DNA from 2 places in the Sphingobium sp. B2 genome. Region 1 is predicted to be linked to the other one. Evidence: riboswitches for the same ligand, from Rfam matches in the RefSeq annotation. Region 1 holds a riboswitch; the other holds the start of a gene.
What was found. A riboswitch is a leader RNA that binds a small molecule or an ion and turns the genes downstream of it on or off. The one in region 1 is predicted to bind thiamine pyrophosphate.
Positions count from the first base shown of each region.

Region 2: linked by a shared signal. The riboswitch ahead of FE851_RS17070 (TonB-dependent receptor) and the one ahead of thiC (phosphomethylpyrimidine synthase ThiC) in region 1 are both predicted to bind thiamine pyrophosphate.

Region 1 is NZ_VDBZ01000001.1:121,030-129,741, reverse strand. Features, by position in the region: gene FE851_RS00625 (AbrB/MazE/SpoVT family DNA-binding domain-containing protein) at 1-222, opposite strand, end outside; gene thiC (phosphomethylpyrimidine synthase ThiC) at 633-2,603, opposite strand; TPP riboswitch at 2,648-2,757, opposite strand; gene FE851_RS00615 (transglutaminase family protein) at 2,895-4,718, shown strand; gene FE851_RS00610 (transglutaminase family protein) at 4,750-6,414, shown strand; gene FE851_RS00605 (circularly permuted type 2 ATP-grasp protein) at 6,425-8,712, shown strand, end outside.
Region 2 is NZ_VDBZ01000002.1:288,401-297,112, forward strand. Features, by position in the region: gene FE851_RS17040 (TonB-dependent receptor) at 1-642, opposite strand, end outside; gene FE851_RS17045 (AraC family transcriptional regulator) at 732-1,670, opposite strand; gene FE851_RS17050 (hypothetical protein) at 1,818-2,234, opposite strand; gene FE851_RS17055 (aldehyde dehydrogenase) at 2,231-3,700, opposite strand; gene FE851_RS17060 (MFS transporter) at 3,883-5,121, shown strand; gene FE851_RS17065 (carbohydrate porin) at 5,118-6,293, opposite strand; TPP riboswitch at 6,484-6,611, shown strand; gene FE851_RS17070 (TonB-dependent receptor) at 6,602-8,712, shown strand, end outside.

The DNA of each region.
Region 1 (8,712 bases):
CGCCAGAACGCGCAATATATCGCGATCTTCCCGCATAATCTGTTCGGCCAAATCCATCTTGGCCCCGAAATCGGGGTCGGCGGCGGTCAACCGGATACCGTCGGGCGCTTGCGTGACATAGAGCATGTCCCCCGGCCCGACGCGCAACTGCGCCAGCAACTCCTTGGGCAGGATGACCCCGGCGCTATTGCCGATTTTCGTGATTTTGAGGGGGGTGTTCATACGGGAGTTATAACGCAATATGTCGCGATTGCCAATTTAATCGGAATCGATCTGATCGCCCAGTCCTGCCCTTCTTAAATGCTCCGCCCAATCGGGGCGGCAATTCCGCGCTCTGATACAATCCACTTCACCAACGTGCATTGCGTCCATCATCCGACCAAACTCATCCTCGGTTTCTGGCTGATGGGAAACATAGCAATGTGGCGTTTCTCCATCGGGTACCCAAGCCAGCAGATCGGGGGCCACATCTTCCCAAACGCCACAGGATATGCAGCAACCATCCTCAACATAGAATGTGCCCGGCACATTGGCTGGATGCGGCGGCAACGGAGAGTAATTAGCTACAGCCAACGGTTGCCGGACCGATCGTCCCAAAAATCTGTTCAGCCAATACCGGATCATCCTACCCCTCAATCCCGTTCCCTGTCCCCAGCGCCCATATATAGCTCGCTGCCGGTTTCCCTGAACACCCGGCTCATTTCCGCCATACCCTTTTCAGCGGTGGCGGCGTCCAGCGGTGCGCGCCCTCCACCGTTCGGCTGCGCCGGACGGTCCCCTTCCCCGTGCCGGGGAGGATTGGCGGCGATGAAGGTGTCGGCGTCCTGATTTTGCTTTGCGGCGAAATCGCGGACCTCCTGCGTGATTTTCATCGAGCAGAATTTGGGGCCGCACATCGAGCAGAAATGGGCTGACTTCGCGCCTTCGGCGGGGAGCGTCTGGTCGTGATATTGTTCGGCGGTGTCGGGATCGAGGCTCAAGTTGAACTGGTCGCGCCAGCGGAATTCGAAGCGGGCGCGGCTCAGGGCGTCGTCGCGGACCTTGGCGGCGGGGTGGCCCTTGGCGAGATCGGCGGCGTGGGCGGCCAGCTTGTAGGTGACGACGCCGACCTTCACATCGTCGCGGTCGGGCAGGCCCAGATGCTCCTTGGGCGTGACATAGCAGAGCATCGCCGTGCCGTACCAGCCGATCATGGCCGCGCCGATGCCGCTGGTGATATGGTCGTATCCCGGCGCGATGTCGGTAGTGAGCGGCCCCAGCGTATAGAAGGGGGCTTCGCCGCAGGCTTCGAGCTGCTTGTCCATATTCTGCTTGATCTTGTGCATGGGGACATGGCCCGGCCCCTCGATCATCACCTGCACATCCTGCGCCCAGGCGCGTTTGGTGAGTTCGCCGAGCGTGTAGAGTTCGGAAAACTGCGCTTCGTCATTGGCGTCGGCGATCGAGCCGGGGCGCAGGCCGTCGCCCAGGCTGTAGGCGATGTCATAGGCTTTGCAGATTTCGGTGATCTCGTCGAAATGCTCGTAGAGGAAGCTTTCCTTGTGATGGCTGAGGCACCATTTCGCCATGATCGAGCCGCCGCGCGAGACGATGCCGGTGACGCGCTTCGCCGTCATCGGGATATAGGCGAGGCGGACGCCCGCATGGATGGTGAAATAATCGACGCCCTGTTCGGCCTGCTCGATCAGCGTGTCGCGGAAAATATCCCAGGTCAGTTCCTCGGCCACGCCGCCGACCTTTTCGAGCGCTTGATAGATGGGGACGGTGCCGATCGGCACGGGCGAGTTGCGGATGATCCATTCGCGCGTGTCATGGATGTTGCGGCCCGTGGACAGGTCCATCACCGTGTCCGCGCCCCAGCGGATCGACCAGACCAGCTTGTCGACTTCGGACGCGACGTCGCTGGCGACGGCGGAGTTGCCGATATTGGCGTTGATCTTGACCAGGAAATTGCGGCCGATCGCCATCGGTTCGGATTCGGGGTGGTTGATGTTGCTGGGGATGATCGCCCGGCCGCGCGCGACTTCGTCACGGACGAATTCGGGCGTCACATAATCGGGGATGGCCGCGCCCCAATCCTGCCCGTCGCGGATATATTCGGCGAGGCGCGCGCGGCCCAGATTTTCGCGTTCCGCGACATATTCCATTTCCGGCGTGATGATGCCGCGGCGGGCATAGTGCATCTGGCTGACATTCGCGCCGGGTTTGGCGCGCAGCGGACGGCGGTGATGACCGGGGAATTGGGCGACGCCGCCGGAGCGATCCGGGCCTTTGAGGCCGTTATCTTCGGGCTTTACTGCGCGCGGATCATAATCCTCCACATCGCCGCGCGCCATGATCCAGTCGCGGCGCAATTGCGGCAGGCCCGCCATGATGTCGATCTGCGCATTGGGATCGGTATAAGGGCCGGACGTGTCATAGACCCGCACCGGCGGCTCGCCGCTGCCCGGTTCCAGCGTGATTTCGCGCATTGCGACGTTGAGCGGGCCGACATGGATTTTCTTCGATCCACGGATAGCGCCAGTGGTAACGTTCATTGCCGCCTGCCGGCGGATGAAGCCTTCGGCTTCGGGCATCTCTGTACGGGCGGGGACGTCTGCCATAAGTCACTCTCCTTGCAGCGAAAGAGAGAGAATGCGGGCGGTGTGAGTGCGCGCTTAACCCTCCCTACGCCGGTGTTAGCCGGATCAGGTTCAGCGGGTCGCGGCCACAAAGCCGCCTCTCAACCGTCTGCGGACGGTCCCCCGGGGATGGCGGCAAGGGTAATGGGTTTGGCGGGCGGGGTCCAGTGACTTGTCGCTGCATCGCCGGGGCGGGCCGGAGCCGCGCAGATTCTTTGCCCCCCGAACCATTTGCATATTGCATTGCAACAGGGGGTAGCGTTTGATCCCGCCATGCTCAAAGCCGCGCTCCACCACCGCACTGCCTATCGCTACAGCCGCCCGATCCGGCTTGGTCCGCAGGTCATCCGCCTGCGCCCCGCGCCGCACAGCCGGACCAAAGTGCCCAATTATGCGCTGAAAATCGAGCCGGCGGGGCATTTCCTGAACTGGCAGCAGGACCCGCACGGCAACTGGCTGGCGCGCATCGTCTTTCCAGAGCCAGTCGATCATTTCACGATAGAGGTCGACCTGCTGGCCGATCTGGACATCATCAACCCGTTCGATTTCTTCGTGGAGCCGTACGCGGAAAATTATCCGTTCGCCTATGACGAGCAGCTGAAAACCGATCTGGCCGCCTATTTCGATGTCGAGCCACAAGGGCCGCTGTTCGAAAAGATGGTGGACCAATATGCCGGGCATGAAAGCCGTACCGTCGACTTCCTGGTCGAGGTGAACCGCCGCCTGCAACAGCAGGTCGGCTATGTCATCCGCATGGAAGCGGGCGTCCAGACGCCGGAGGAGACGCTGGAGATCGGCACCGGGTCATGCCGCGATTCCGCCTGGCTGCTGGTGCAATTGCTGCGTCGGCTGGGCTTTGCCGCGCGCTTCGTGTCTGGCTATTCGATCCAGCTGGTCGCGGACGTCGAGCCGATCGAGGGGCCAAAGGGGGTCAGCCAGGATGTCGTCGACCTGCACGCCTGGGCAGAGGCCTATGTGCCGGGCGCGGGCTGGGTGGCGCTGGACGCGACCAGCGGCATGTTTGCGGGCGAAGGCCATATCCCGCTCTGCGCGACGCCGCACTACAAGTCCGCCGCGCCGATCAGCGGCATGGCCGAACCTGCCGAGGTCAATTTCGATTTCGCGATGACCGTCAGCCGCATTGCCGAGGCGGTGCGGATCACCAAGCCCTTCACCGACAAGCGATGGGACGCGGTAATGGCGCTGGGGGCGAAGGTGGACGCGGATTTGCAGGCGCAGGACATGCGGCTGACGATCGGTGGCGAGCCGACCTTCGTGGCGGTGGATGGCGGCGATGCGGGCGAATGGAATGGCGATGCGGTCGGCCCGACCAAGGCGGCCTATGCCGACCGGCTGATCCGCAAGCTGCGCGGCCAGTTCGCGCCGGGCGGCCTGCTGCATCATGGACAGGGCAAATGGTATCCGGGCGAAAGCCTGCCGCGTTGGGCCTATGCCGTCTATTGGCGGACGGACGGCACGCCGATCTGGCACGATGAAAGCCTGATCGCGCCCGACGATGCGCCCGACGGCGCGCGCAGCGTGACGCCCGACGACGCCCGCGCTTTCCTGAGCCATATGGCAGCCCATATGGGCTTTTCCGACGACTATACCCATGCGGTCTTTGAAGATCCGGCGGTCTGGTCGATCAAGGAATCGGAACTGCCGATCAACGCCACCACCGACGATCCCAAGATCAGCGATCCCGAAGCGCGCGCGCGGATGGTCAAGACGTTCGAGCGTGGCCTGGACCAGCCGGTCGGCTATGTCCTGCCGGTGCAGCGCTGGCAGTCGCAGGCGAGCACGCCGCGCTGGCAGAGCGAAATCTGGCAATTGCGGCGCGGCAAGCTGTTCGCGGTGCCGGGGGATTCGGCGCTGGGGTATCGCCTGCCGCTGGGGTCGCTGCCTTATGTCCCGCCGTCGGACTATCCCTATATCCACCCCCGCGACACCAGTGAGCCGCGCGAGCCTTTGCCCGATTTTCGGGCGCAGGTGATGCAGCAGGCCGATGTCGAGGAGGTGCGCGCGCAGCAATCGCAGCGGGTCGCCGGGCCGGAGGGCGGCATGGCCGCGCAGGACCTGTCTCTTATACACATCTAGATGTGTATAAGAGACAGAGCCGCGCGAGCCTTTGCCCGATTTTCGGGCGCAGGTGATGCAGCAGGCCGAGGTCGAGGAGGTGCGCGCGCAGCAATCGCAGCGGGTCGGCGGGCCGGAGGGCGGCAGGGCCGCGCAGGACCGGGGGGAACAGGTGATCATCGAAGCGGCGGTCCGTACCGCCGTGACGGTGGAGCCGCGCGGCCATTATCTGTCGGTATTCCTGCCGCCGGTACAGGCGCTGGAAGATTATCTGGAGCTGATCGCCGAGGTCGAGGCGGCAGCCGAAGCGTTGCGGATTCCGGTGCGGATCGAGGGCTATTCGCCCCCGCCCGATCCGCGCATCGCGGTGCTGAAAGCCACGCCCGACCCCGGCGTGATCGAGGTGAATGTCCATCCCGCATCCAGTTGGGACGAAACGGTCGCGATCACCGAACAGCTATACGCCTATGCCCGCGAATGCGACCTGACCGCCGACAAGTTCATGGTCGATGGCCGGTCGGTCGGCACCGGCGGGGGCAATCATATCGTGCTGGGCGGCCCGACGCTCAACGATTCGCCCTTCATCCGGCGGCCCGACCTGCTCAAGAGCTTCGTCCTCTACTGGCAGCGGCACCCTTCGCTTTCCTACCTGTTTTCGGGCCTGTGCATCGGGCCGACGAGCCAGGCGCCGCGCATCGACGAGGCGCGGCATGATGGCCTCTATGAACTGGAGATCGCGCTGGCGCAGGTGCCCAATCCCTTTGCCGGGGAAGGCGCACCCCCGGCCCCCTGGCTGGTCGATCGGCTGTTCCGCAACCTGCTGGTCGATGTGACGGGCAACACCCACCGCACCGAAATCTGCATCGACAAGATGTTCTCGCCCGATGGGCCGACCGGACGGCTGGGGCTGCTGGAGTTTCGCGGTTTTGAAATGCCGCCCGAAGCGCGGATGAGCCTGGCGCAGCAATTGCTGATCCGGGCGCTGGCGGCGTGGTTCTGGCGGCAGCCGCAGCAGGGCAATCTGGTGCGCTGGGGGACGACGCTGCACGATCGCTTCATGCTGCCCCATTTCGTCTGGGCCGATTTTCTGGAAATCCTGTCCGACCTGCGGGCCGCGGGTTATGATTTCGATCCCAACTGGTTCGAGGCGCAGCGGCAGTTCCGCTTCCCCATCCATGGCAGTGTCGACGCGGGCGGCGTGGGGCTGGAGATCAGCCATGCGCTCGAACCGTGGAACGTGCTGGGCGAAACCGGGGCGATCGGCGGCACGGTGCGCTATGTCGACAGTTCGACCGAGCGGTTGCAGGTCCGCGCCACGGGTCTGGTGGCCGGGCGGCATATCGTTGCGTGCAATGGACGGCAGGTGCCGATGACGGCGACGTCGGTGCCGGGCGAAGGGGTTGGCGGTGTCCGCTACAAGGCATGGGCGCCCGCCAATTGCATGCACCCCAACCTGCCCGTCAACGCGCCGCTCACCTTTGACGTGCTGGACAGCTGGAGCGGCCGGTCGCTGGGCGGCTGCGTCTATCATGTCGCGCATCCGGGCGGGCGCAATTACGACACGCTGCCGATCAACGGATATGAAGCCGAAGCGCGGCGCAAGGCGCGCTTTCAGGACCATGGCCACACCCCCGGCCCGGTCGATATGCCCGCCGCCGAACCGGCCGGTGAATTTCCGATGACGCTCGACCTGCGTTTCAGGCATCCGGGCGCGTAAGGGCGACCGGGTGGAAACCGCCATATATGCGAACTGGGCCGACGCCTATCTGGCCAATGCACCGGCGGGCGACCTGTTCGCCGGTGCATCGCCCGCCATGCAGATACGCTGGCGCACGATGCTGGACCGGCTGTCGGCGCAGGCGCAGGGCGACCCGGCCATGCTGGCGGACAATGTCGCGCGGCAGGCGATCGACCTGGGCATGGCGTTCCGCCTGACCGGCGACGAACAGGAACGATCCTGGCCATTGGGGCCGATCCCGATGCTGATCGATGCGGCCGAGTGGGCGCATATCGAGCAGGGTCTGGCCCAGCGCGCCGAATTGCTGGAACAGGTGATAGGCGATATTTACGGGAGCCAGTCGCTGGTCCGCGACGGCAAGCTGCCCGCCAGCGTGATCACCGGCAGCCCGCATTATTGGCGGGTGATGAACAGCACCCCGCCCCCGCGCGGCCATCACCTGCATTTCTATGCCGCCGACATCGGGCGCGGCCCGGCGGGCGAATGGCGCGTGCTGGCCGACCGGGTACGGACGCCGGTGGGCGTTGGCTATGCGCTGGAAAACCGGCTGGCCTGGTCGCGTGCGACCGGCGACCTGCTGGGCGCGATGAACACGCGGCGGCTGGCCCCCTTTTTCGACGATCTGCGCCGGGGACTGGCCGCCGATTGCGAACGATCGGACCCACGCATCGGCCTGCTGACGCCGGGTCGTTTCAACCAGAGCTATGCCGAACAGGCGCATCTGGCCCGGTATCTGGGGTTGTTATTGGTCGAGGGCGACGATCTGATCGTCACCGACGGGCAATTGTTCGTCCGCACCATCCAGGGGTTGAAGCGCATCGATGGTTTGTGGCGCTGGATGGACAGCCGCTTCATGGACCCGCTGGCCTTCGACAGCAAGTCGCGCATCGGCGTGCCCGACCTGTTCGACGCCTGCGCGCGCGGCGGATTGGTGCTGAGCAACTGGCCGGGCGCGGGCGTGATCGAATCGCGCGCCTTCGCTGCCTTCCTGCCGCAACTGAGCAAGGCGCTGCTGGGCGCGGACCTGATCCTGCCCAATATCGCAACCTGGTGGTGCGGGCAGAGAGGGGAGCGCACCTATGTGCGCGACCGGCTGGATCAACTGGTCGTCGGATCGGCCTTCGACCAGGATGTGGCGGGCCTGCCCGATGCGCGCTTCACCCCCGGATCGGCGCTGGACGCGCCGCAGCGCGCCATGCTGGCCGAAGCGATGGCGCGGCGGCCGATGGATTATGTGGGACAGGAAGTGGTGAAGCTGTCCACCACCCCGGCGGTGGTCGACGGGCGCCTCACCCCCCTGCCCTTCACCCTGCGCGTGTTCGTGGCGCGCGACGCGCAGGGCCAGTGGCGGGTGATGCCCGGCGCCTTTGCGCGGCTGGCGGGCCATGGCGACATCCGCGCCGCGCTGATGGGCAAGGGCGACATGTCCGCCGACATGTGCGTGGTCGATAGCGTGGCCGTGCCGCCCGACACCCTGTTGGGCGGCGGCGCGCCCGCGATCCGGCGGATCGGCGGGATGTTGCCGGCCAAGGCGGCGGACAATCTCTATTGGCTGGGCCGCTATATCGAGCGGACGGAAATGACGCTGCGGCTGATCCGCGCCATCGTCGGCGGATCGATAGAGGCGGACCTTGGCCCGTCGGTCGCGTCGCCGACGATGAACCGGCTGGTCGGGCAACTGGTGCTGTGGGGCGCGATCGCCCGTGATGGCGGCGGCCCCATCGGCCCGATCTGTGCGACCGCGCTGGGCGATGCGCGCCAATCGGGTAGCGTCCGGGCGCTGATGGCCAGCGTCGGCAATATCGGCGAAGGGCTGCGCGACCGGCTGGCAAGCGACTTCTGGCGGCTCGTTCGCCTGCCGCTGCCGACATTCGACGGCGCGGTGACCGAAACCCTGCTCGACGCATCGTCGCGCATGATCGAGCGGATTTCGGCGCTGTCGGGGCTGGCGGCGGAAAATATGGGCCGGAGCGAGGGCTGGCGCTTTCACGATATGGGCCGCCGGATGGAGCGAGCGATCAATGGCTGCCGCCTGCTTGGCCTGTTCGGCGGCGAAGGCGCGAGCGCGGACGACCTGACCGTCCTGCTGGACCTTAATGATAGCCAGATCAGCTATCGTACCCGCTATCTGACCGGCCCGGCGCTGCCGCCGGTGCGCGATCTTGTCGCGCTGGAGCCGTATAATCCGCGCGCCATCGTCTATCAGGCGCAGCGTCTGGCCGACCATGTCGCCGCCCTGCCGACCCTGCGCACGGACGGGATGCCGGAGGAACCCAG
Region 2 (8,712 bases), on a different contig from region 1:
AAGGAACCCGTCGCGCGACTTGATGCCAAAGGTCAAGGCAGAGCTGAGGCCATCGGTGACGGGGACGGTTACCGATCCGCGCGCCTGGAACAGATTGTAGCTGCCCACCGTCACATCGCCCTTCGCCTTGAACGCGTTGCCCGGATCGGCAGTCACGATGGAGATCGCGCCGCCGATCGTGTTGCGACCAAACAGCGTCCCTTGCGGCCCCTTGAGGATTTCAACCCGCTCGACGTCCAGCAAATCCTGGTTCGCGCCGACGGTACGGGCGAGATAGACGCCGTCCAGATAGATGCCGACGCCGGGATCGATGTTGAAGGCGAAATCGTCCGAGCCGATGCCGCGAATATAGGCGGACAGCACGGCGGTGGAGCCGGAGAAGGGCGTGCCTGCGTCCAGATTGACGTTGGGGGTGATAGCCGAGAGCTGCGCCACGCTGCCGACGGCCCGTTCCTGCAAGGATTCAGAGGTGAAGGCCGAAATGGCGATCGGCACGTCCTGCACATTTTCCGCGCGTTTCTGCGCGGTTACGACGATTTCGGCGATGCCGCCGCTTTGTTCGGCATCCTGCGCCATTGCTGGTGTTACGACCAGTGCGCTGGACGCCATCAGCATCGCAATCATGGACTTGCCCATCTTCATCTCCCCTGGAACATCGCGCCTGTATCGGCGGCTTGATGTCCTGATAGGCGCTATGGAGGCAAAGGTCTTGGATTCAGACGAACCTGGGATCAGGACGCAAGCGAACGCCCGTTGCTGCTGCGCCATTGGCTCGGCGCGACGCCGAAATGCTTGCGAAAACAGCGGGTGAAGAAGGCGGAATCGTTAAAACCGACTTCGAACGCTACGTCGGTAATCGTGCGCCCGTCGTCGCAAGCCAGCAACGCGGCCGCGCGTTCGAGGCGTCGCACGGTGATGAAGGCGGTCGGCGTCAGCCCGACCTGACGGACGAAATTTTTCTGCACGGCGCGCGGCGACAGGTTCAGCGCCTGGCCGATCAGTGCCGTGCCGAGATCGGGATTGCCCAGATGCTCCAGCGCATATTCAATCGGCGAGCGCAGCTGATGGATGGATGGCCTTTCCAATGTGCTGCGACGGCACATCATCTGCGCCGCATCGGCCAGCAATATCCCGGCATCGTCATCCAGATGATCAAACTGGTCGCGCTGCGACCACAGGCCGTGGAGCATATGGGCCATGAACAGGACATGGGGGTTGGTGGACGGCAACAGGCAACCATGCCAGTCGCGCCCCGCAATATCATCGCCCATCATCGCAACCGGTATTTGCAGGATCAGGCAGTCGTTATACTGCGAAATGTCGATGGAATAGGGGTGGCGGTCATCGGCGATCACGATGTCGCCCACGCGGGCAATACTGCTGCGATCGCCGTGCAGCATGGTCACCGACCCGCGATGGAGCAGATGGAGCAGCAGATGCCGTTCCTCTCCATCGGTCGCGATCCGGCTGACCTGCGCCCGTTCGCTGCGTGCCCGCGCCAGCCCCACGCCGCCCAGCGACCAGCGCGCCAGATCCGCCTTGATGCCTTCGGGCGCGTGCGCGGTCATGCCAGGGAAGGCTTCGGCAACGACCTCTCGCCAGAAACGCTGGCGACGCGGTGGCGGCACCAGCCGGGTGGAAAAACGCTCGACCGCGCTCAGCGGACGCACTCCACACGATCTAGAACATCATGAGCCATGCCCTGCATCCCTCTCTTTGCCCACCGCGACGCTATTGCTGGTCGTCAGCGAGTCATCCCACAGGGTGAAAAGTATCCCAAGCATACGAAACTGGCAATATGGCCGATATATCACAGGCTACCAACGCAGCAGGCCGATCAATTCCCTGCGCCATGGCCAGAGCAGGAAGGCGTTGAGCAATAGCGTGACAATGCCGAACGCATATTCGACTACGCCCGGATCCAGCACGAAATTCCAGTAACCGATCACGACATTGAGCGGCACGCTGGCCAGCGCGGCAGGCAATACCGCGCGGTTCGCCAGCACCAGCAGCGCCACGATTACCTCCATGATCTTGATCCAGGCGAACAAGCCGCTGTGGATCAGCGCCAGGGTGAATTCCTGCGCCAGCGGCGTGTTGCCCAGCGGCTGAAGATCGAAGGGGGTGAAATATTCTATCCCCGAAAACAGGAACCACCCCCCATAAATGATACGTGCGGCGGTATAGGCGGCCCCCTGCCCCCGCCCCTGCGCATCCAGCACGATTATGCTCAAAAGCCGCTGGGCGTGGCGTCGAGCAACATGGTCTTGGTTTCCAGATAGGCGTGCAGGCCTTCCACCCCGCCCTCGCGCCCTATCCCCGATTGCTTGAAGCCGCCAAAAGGCAGGCCGAACTCCATCTTCATACCATTCTGCCCGAATCCGCCTGCGCGGATGCGACGGCCGATGCGATAGGCGGCATCGGCGTCATTGGTCAGCACCGATCCGTTCAGGCCAAAGGCGCTGTCATTGGCGATGCGGATTGCATCCTCCTCATCATCGGCGGGAATGAGGCACAGCACGGGACCGAAAATTTCCTCCTGCGCGATGCGACTCTTGTTATCCACATTCGCGAACAGGGTGGGTTCAATGAAATAGCCGCTGTTCATATGGGCAGGCCGGTTGCCGCCGGTCACGAGATCGGCACTTGCGCGACCCAGCGCGACATATTCCTCCACCCGTTCCAACTGGCGCTTCATCGCCACCGGCCCAAGCTGTGTATCGGGCGCATCGCTATGGCCGATGCGGATGCCCTGCATCACCTTTGCAATGGCGTCGGCCAGTTCGTCATGACGATGGCGCGGCACGATCGCACGCGACAGCATGGCGCAAACCTGTCCGCTCATGATCGTGATGGTGTTGCCCAGAATTGCAGCGGCGACCTCTAAGGGAAAATCGTCGCGCACGATCGCTGCCGATTTGCCGCCCAGTTCCAGCGTGCAGCGCGCGACCCGCCCGGCGCAGACCTCGCCGATCCGCTTGCCCGCCAGCGTCGATCCGGTGAAAGTCACCTTGTCGATGCCGGGGTTGCGGACCAGATGGTCGGATGCGTCTCGTCCCGCCGCGACCAGATTGACCACGCCTGCGGGCACCCCTGCCGCTTCCGCCGCTTCGGCTATGATATAGGCTTCCAGCGGGGTCTCCGGCGAAGGCTTCATGATGACGGTGCAGCCTGCAACCATGGCATAGGCGACCTTGGACGACATGATGCCATAGGGTGCGTTCCAGGGCGCGATCGCGGCGACAACGCCAGCGGGTTCCTGCGCCACGATCGCCGTATGGACCTGGCTCGCCGGACGCTTTTCGACAAAGGGAAAGCTGTCGGCATAGCCTGCGATCGCCATGAATGTCGCGGTCGCACCACCAGTCATGATTGGCGCAAAGCTGGCGAGGCCACCGACCTGCGCCGTCCAGGCGGCCGACAGTTCAGGCGCGCGCTTGCCCAATTCTTCGCCCATCCGCCGCACGATCGCGCCACGCTCGGCAGGCGCCATGGTGGACCATGGGCCATCATCGAACGCCGTGCGCGCGGCAGCGACGGCGCGATCCATGTCCGCTTCGGTCCCATCGACGACGCGGGCAATAACCGCCTCGCTATTGGGCGAAACGATTTCGATCATCCGGTCAGCCGTCGATCCGACCCACGCGCCACCAATGAACAGCTTGTCGGGATGGGCGATATGGATGTTGTCGGGAACCATGGTCTATCCTCTTCCTGGCTGGCGCAGTACGCCCTTTTCAGCGGCACACTATAACGGTCGTTATTATTATCGCAACCCGTTCGCTCGTTTTTTAGCGCTTGACAGGCTGGGGTGGCGCCAACCAATTATATCATTCGTTACGATAAGCGCTGCGCAATGCCCACAGAGAGGAACGCCGATCCATGACCAGTCCGCAGGACATGGGCATAACGCCATCTTTTACCCCGCGGCTGATCCTGTCGCTGTTCCTGTGCGGGCTGGTTCTGTTCGTCGATGGCTATGATCTGGCAGCGATGCCGCTGGCGTTGCCCCATATCGCAAAGGCACTGGACATTCCGCCCGCCCGCTTCGGCTTTGCCCTTTCGGCGGTATTGCTGGGCCTGGGCGTCGGCGCGGTTTTGCTGGCGCCGCTGGGGGATCGCTTCGGCCGGCGCCGGATGATCACCCTCTCGGTCATATGTATCGGCCTGTTGACCATGGCGACGGCCAGCGGAACGAACATCGCCAGCTTCATCATATGGCGCTTGCTGACTGGCTTGGCACTGGGTGCATGCCTGCCCAACGTCACCGCGCTGGCTGCGATCTGGGCGCCGCCGGGGCGACGCGCAAGCACGTTGACGATCGTATCGCTCGGCATCTCCTTTGGCGCGATCGTCGCGGGCCTGATTGCGCCACCGCTGATCGCGCTGGGCGGTTGGCGCGCCCTGTTCCTGTTGCCGGGCGCAGCGACATTGCTGCTTGCGCTCGCCCTGTTCCTGCTATTTCCGCCCGAAAAGAAAGCAGAGCCCGGAACTGACGCCCGCGCTGTCCGCCCGCTTGCCCGCATATTGCGCAGGCCGCTGCGGTTCCCGACGATCGTTTTTGCATTACTCTATGGTATCAATGCTTTCGGCCTCTATCTTATCATCAGTTGGACGCCGACCCTGCTGCCGCAGGCGGGCTTCACGCTGGATCAGGCCGCACGATCGATCACCATCATCCAGTCGGGTGGACTGGTCATCGCTCTGGCGCTCGCCTGGCTGATTGATCGCAACCATGCCGTGCTGGCGCTTGCGGGCGCCTATGTCACGATCATCGCGGCTTTCGCCCTGCTGGCGATCCTGTCTGCCGGGACTTTGTCGACCAACTTGCTGCTGCTGGTGGCGGGCGGCGGCATTGTCGGGGTCCATCTGTGCATCATGGCGGTCGTCACCGGCGTCTTTCCGCCCGATTGCCTGGCCACTGCCATTGGCTTTGGCGTGGCAGTCGCCCGTATCGGCGCGATCGGCGGGCCGCTGGCCGGTGGCTGGCTGATCGGCAACGGCGCGGGTCCGGGGCCCTTCTTCCTGTTCGCGATCCTGCCGATGGCGCTTTGCCTGCTGATCACATTCGCCCTGCCCGCCGCACGTCGCGCTGGCCAGTCCGGATGCGATCACCCCTAGTCGATCAGGCGCGAACCAATGGCAAAGCGCAGCCCGACGACCCAGGCGTCGCGGATGGTCGGGTCAGCGCCGGGATTGTGGACATATTGCAGGTTGGGCTGCACCGTGAGCCATGGCGACAGCGGCGCACGATAGGTGATTTCGGCGACCGATTCAGTGCGCTGCGCGGCACTGCTTCGGCGATAATCGGGGGATGTGGAGGCGGTCACCACCGCCAAACCAAGTTCGTCCTCCGGCCGCCCGTTCACCGCGCCTGTCCATTTTACGCCCAGACTGGCGAACCGGTCGAACATATTGAACCGCCCGCTTGACGTCCCAAGCCGGAAGAAGCCGTCCACCTTCTCATCGCCATCGGTCATCAGCGGCATTTCCCCACGCAGATAGACCCCGGCATTGCCCCGCCCCATGCTGCCGTCCCAGGCTTCGAACGTCGCTGTGTAGCGCCAATGCCCCAGCAACAGTCGCGCGCCGGCAATCGGCACGTCGAGTTCACCGATCAGCAGCGCGCCATCGCCGTTACCCAGTTTGATCGCGGTGCGGGCCGGATGATCGGGATCGCCCGGTACCCCGTCCAATATCGCCGCGCGCACAGCCCAGCCCTCGGCCGGCTGCCATTCGACACGCGCGGCCAGCGATGTCCATGGGAAGATCGACGGACCATTGCGACCCGTCAGCGAAATATCGCTGCCGATCCCATGCGCGCTGCCGACGAAAACGCCAGCGGCGTCGAGCGCGTCAAATTCCGAGTTGAGATCATATAATCCTGCCTTCAGCGACAGGCCGGGCGCGATCGTCTGGTTGATCCAGGCTTCATATAGTCTGATCGCCCGCGTCCCCGTTTCGATATTGCTGACTGCGTGCACGTCCCCCACCGCGTTGGAAATCGACGCGCCATTATTGTAGAGGCCATAAACATGCGCCTCGGCCCCGCGCCAACCCAGCGTCGCCTCCAGATCGGCCTCCAGCACTATGTCGAGATTATCGAGATAGCGCGCGCGCCGCTTCAATCCGCCCGCTACATTGGCCATCACTTCGCCGGTATAGGTGACCTCCAGCAGCACTGGCCCCTGCGTCTCGTCAATCTCTCCCGCCGCATGGATGTGCGAATGGGGTCGCCGCGGCAACGCATCATCCGCCGCAGCGGCCAGCAATAGAAAGGGGGCGATCATCATGATGGTAAAAGGGCCGGTACGCAGGTCATAGCAACAGGAAGAATAAAGGTCGGGCTGCGGCGTCGATAACGGATGATCCTCGCCAGACGCCATAGTCGACTGAAAACCGACCCCATTTCAGCATGAATATGCGCCAGACCCTCAGCCATCGATTGACGCCCGGTGCAGGACGCCATAGGCGCACCGACAGTTTCAACCCACGGGGTGTCCTGGCGCTGTCAGGGCTGAGAGGCGGATCGGGCGCAGGGGGCGTCCAGTCTGCAAACCCGCGAACCTGATCCGGCTCACACCGGCGGAGGAATAGGGATATGCGTCTTTACGCCATTATGTCGCCTGCAATATCGATCGCACTGCTACTGGGTTCAGGCTACGCCCATGCGGACGACAGCATCGTCGTCACCGCGCGCGGCCGCGCAGAAGCCGAAATCCAGGTGCCCGACACGATCGCCGTCTATGGTCCCGCCGCCATCGCCGCGCAGCGCCTGACCACGATCGACGATTTCATCGCGGCAACGCCCGGCATCTTCATCATCAACGATCAGGATCCTGGCACCAACCTCATATCCGTGCGGGGCGTATCCACCAACCGCAGCCAATCGCCCTCCATCGCCTATATTGTCGACGGATTGGCGTTGCCCGATTCCGAACTCTTCACGCTACGCCCCTATGATCTGGCGCGGGTCGAGATTTTGAAGGGGCCGCAGGGCGCCTTGTTCGGCCGGTCGGCATCGGGCGGGGCCATCGCCATGACGACCAACGATCCCGGCCCGGACTGGGGCGGCGAAGCAGCCGTCGGGATCGGCAACGGCCTGACCTGGACCGCCGATGGTGTGCTCAACGCCCCGGTGTCGGAACAGGTGCAATTGCGCCTGGCCGGTTCCTATCGCAACAGCGACGGCTTCATCCGCAACAGCTTTCTGGACAAGAAGGTCGATGGCAGCATCAGCCGCAATCTGCGCCTGAAGGCAAAGGTTGCGCTGAACGAAACGGCGACGTTCCGCTTTCGCCTGGGCTGGGCCAATGAAGAAGGCGGGGCGGCCTATATTTCATCGGGCAATGTTACTGGCCTTTATGGCGGGCGACTGTCGGGCGCGGCACTGACCGACCCGTTCGGGGATTTTGAAGGGCGGGCATCGCGTACATGGTGGGGCGCGCAGGCCAGCTATGAACAGGAAGCGGGTGACGGGCTGCTCTTCACATGGACCGGCGGCTATGACGATTATCATAAGGATTTCGTTGAAGAACTGGATTTTCGCAACGACAAGCCATTGACGCTGTTCGGCGCACCATTGTTCCCGGATGGTATTCAACCCATCTCCCAACCTGTTGATATAAAAGCCTGGACCAGCGAAACCCGGCTGACGTCACGCGGGGATGGGCCACTGCGCTGGCATGTCGGCCTCTTCTACCAGCGGCTGGAGCGCAACCGGACCGATGATTTCGGGCCGCTGCTGTTCGGCAGCGAAGCGCTGCGCGCGGAAACCCGCTCCAGCCAGATCGGTGTTTTCGGGCAGGCGAGCTACGATATTGCGCCAAAGGTCGAAGCCACGCTGGCGCTGCGCTATGACCGCGACCGGCGCAAGGAAGATACGGTCGGTACTGTGAGTGGAACGACGGTCGCGCAACGTGCCCGGACGTTCGAGAAATGGCAGCCCAAACTGTCCCTCGCCTGGCGCCCGACCGATCATCTGACCGCCTATGTCACCGGCGCGATCGGTTTCAAGGCGGGCGGTTTCAACCCCCTGCCCGGCCCGACCGATGTATGGCAGGCCGTGTTCCCGGCCGAAACCACCCGCTCGGTCGAGGCGGGCGTCAAGGGTGAGAGCGCGGATGGGCGTATCCGCCTGTCGCTTGCGGGCTTCATCACTGACTATGACAATTTCCAGAACACCGTGTTTCTTGGCAATTCGGTCGTCCTGTCGGTGCCACAGGTCGATGTCCACGGGATCGAAGCTTCGGCGCAGGCGGCGCTGGGCGCGGGCTTCAGCCTGGATAGCGGGCTGGCCTGGACCCACAGCCGCACCGGCACCTATTTCACGCCCAACCCCACGCCAGAACCGGGTGAACCCGCTATCCTGGACATGAGCGGCAAGCGCACCCCCAACGCGCCGGACTGGACCATCAACAGCGGTATTGGCTGGCAGGGCGCGGCCGGACCTGCGACTGTCAATGTTCGGCTTAGTGTCGCCTATGTCTCTCGCGTCGATTTCGAGATCGACAATATCCTCCATTCACCTGGCTACACCTCGGTTGATGGGCGTATAGGCGTCAGCCACGGGGCATGGACGTTCGACCTTTGGGCCAAGAACCTGCTCGACAAGCGCTGGGCGATCTCGGCTTTTGGCCAGCAGCAATTGCCGCTACTGCTGGGCCTTGGCCCTGATGGACCGTTCGACAGTTTCACCATCAACACCGGCCG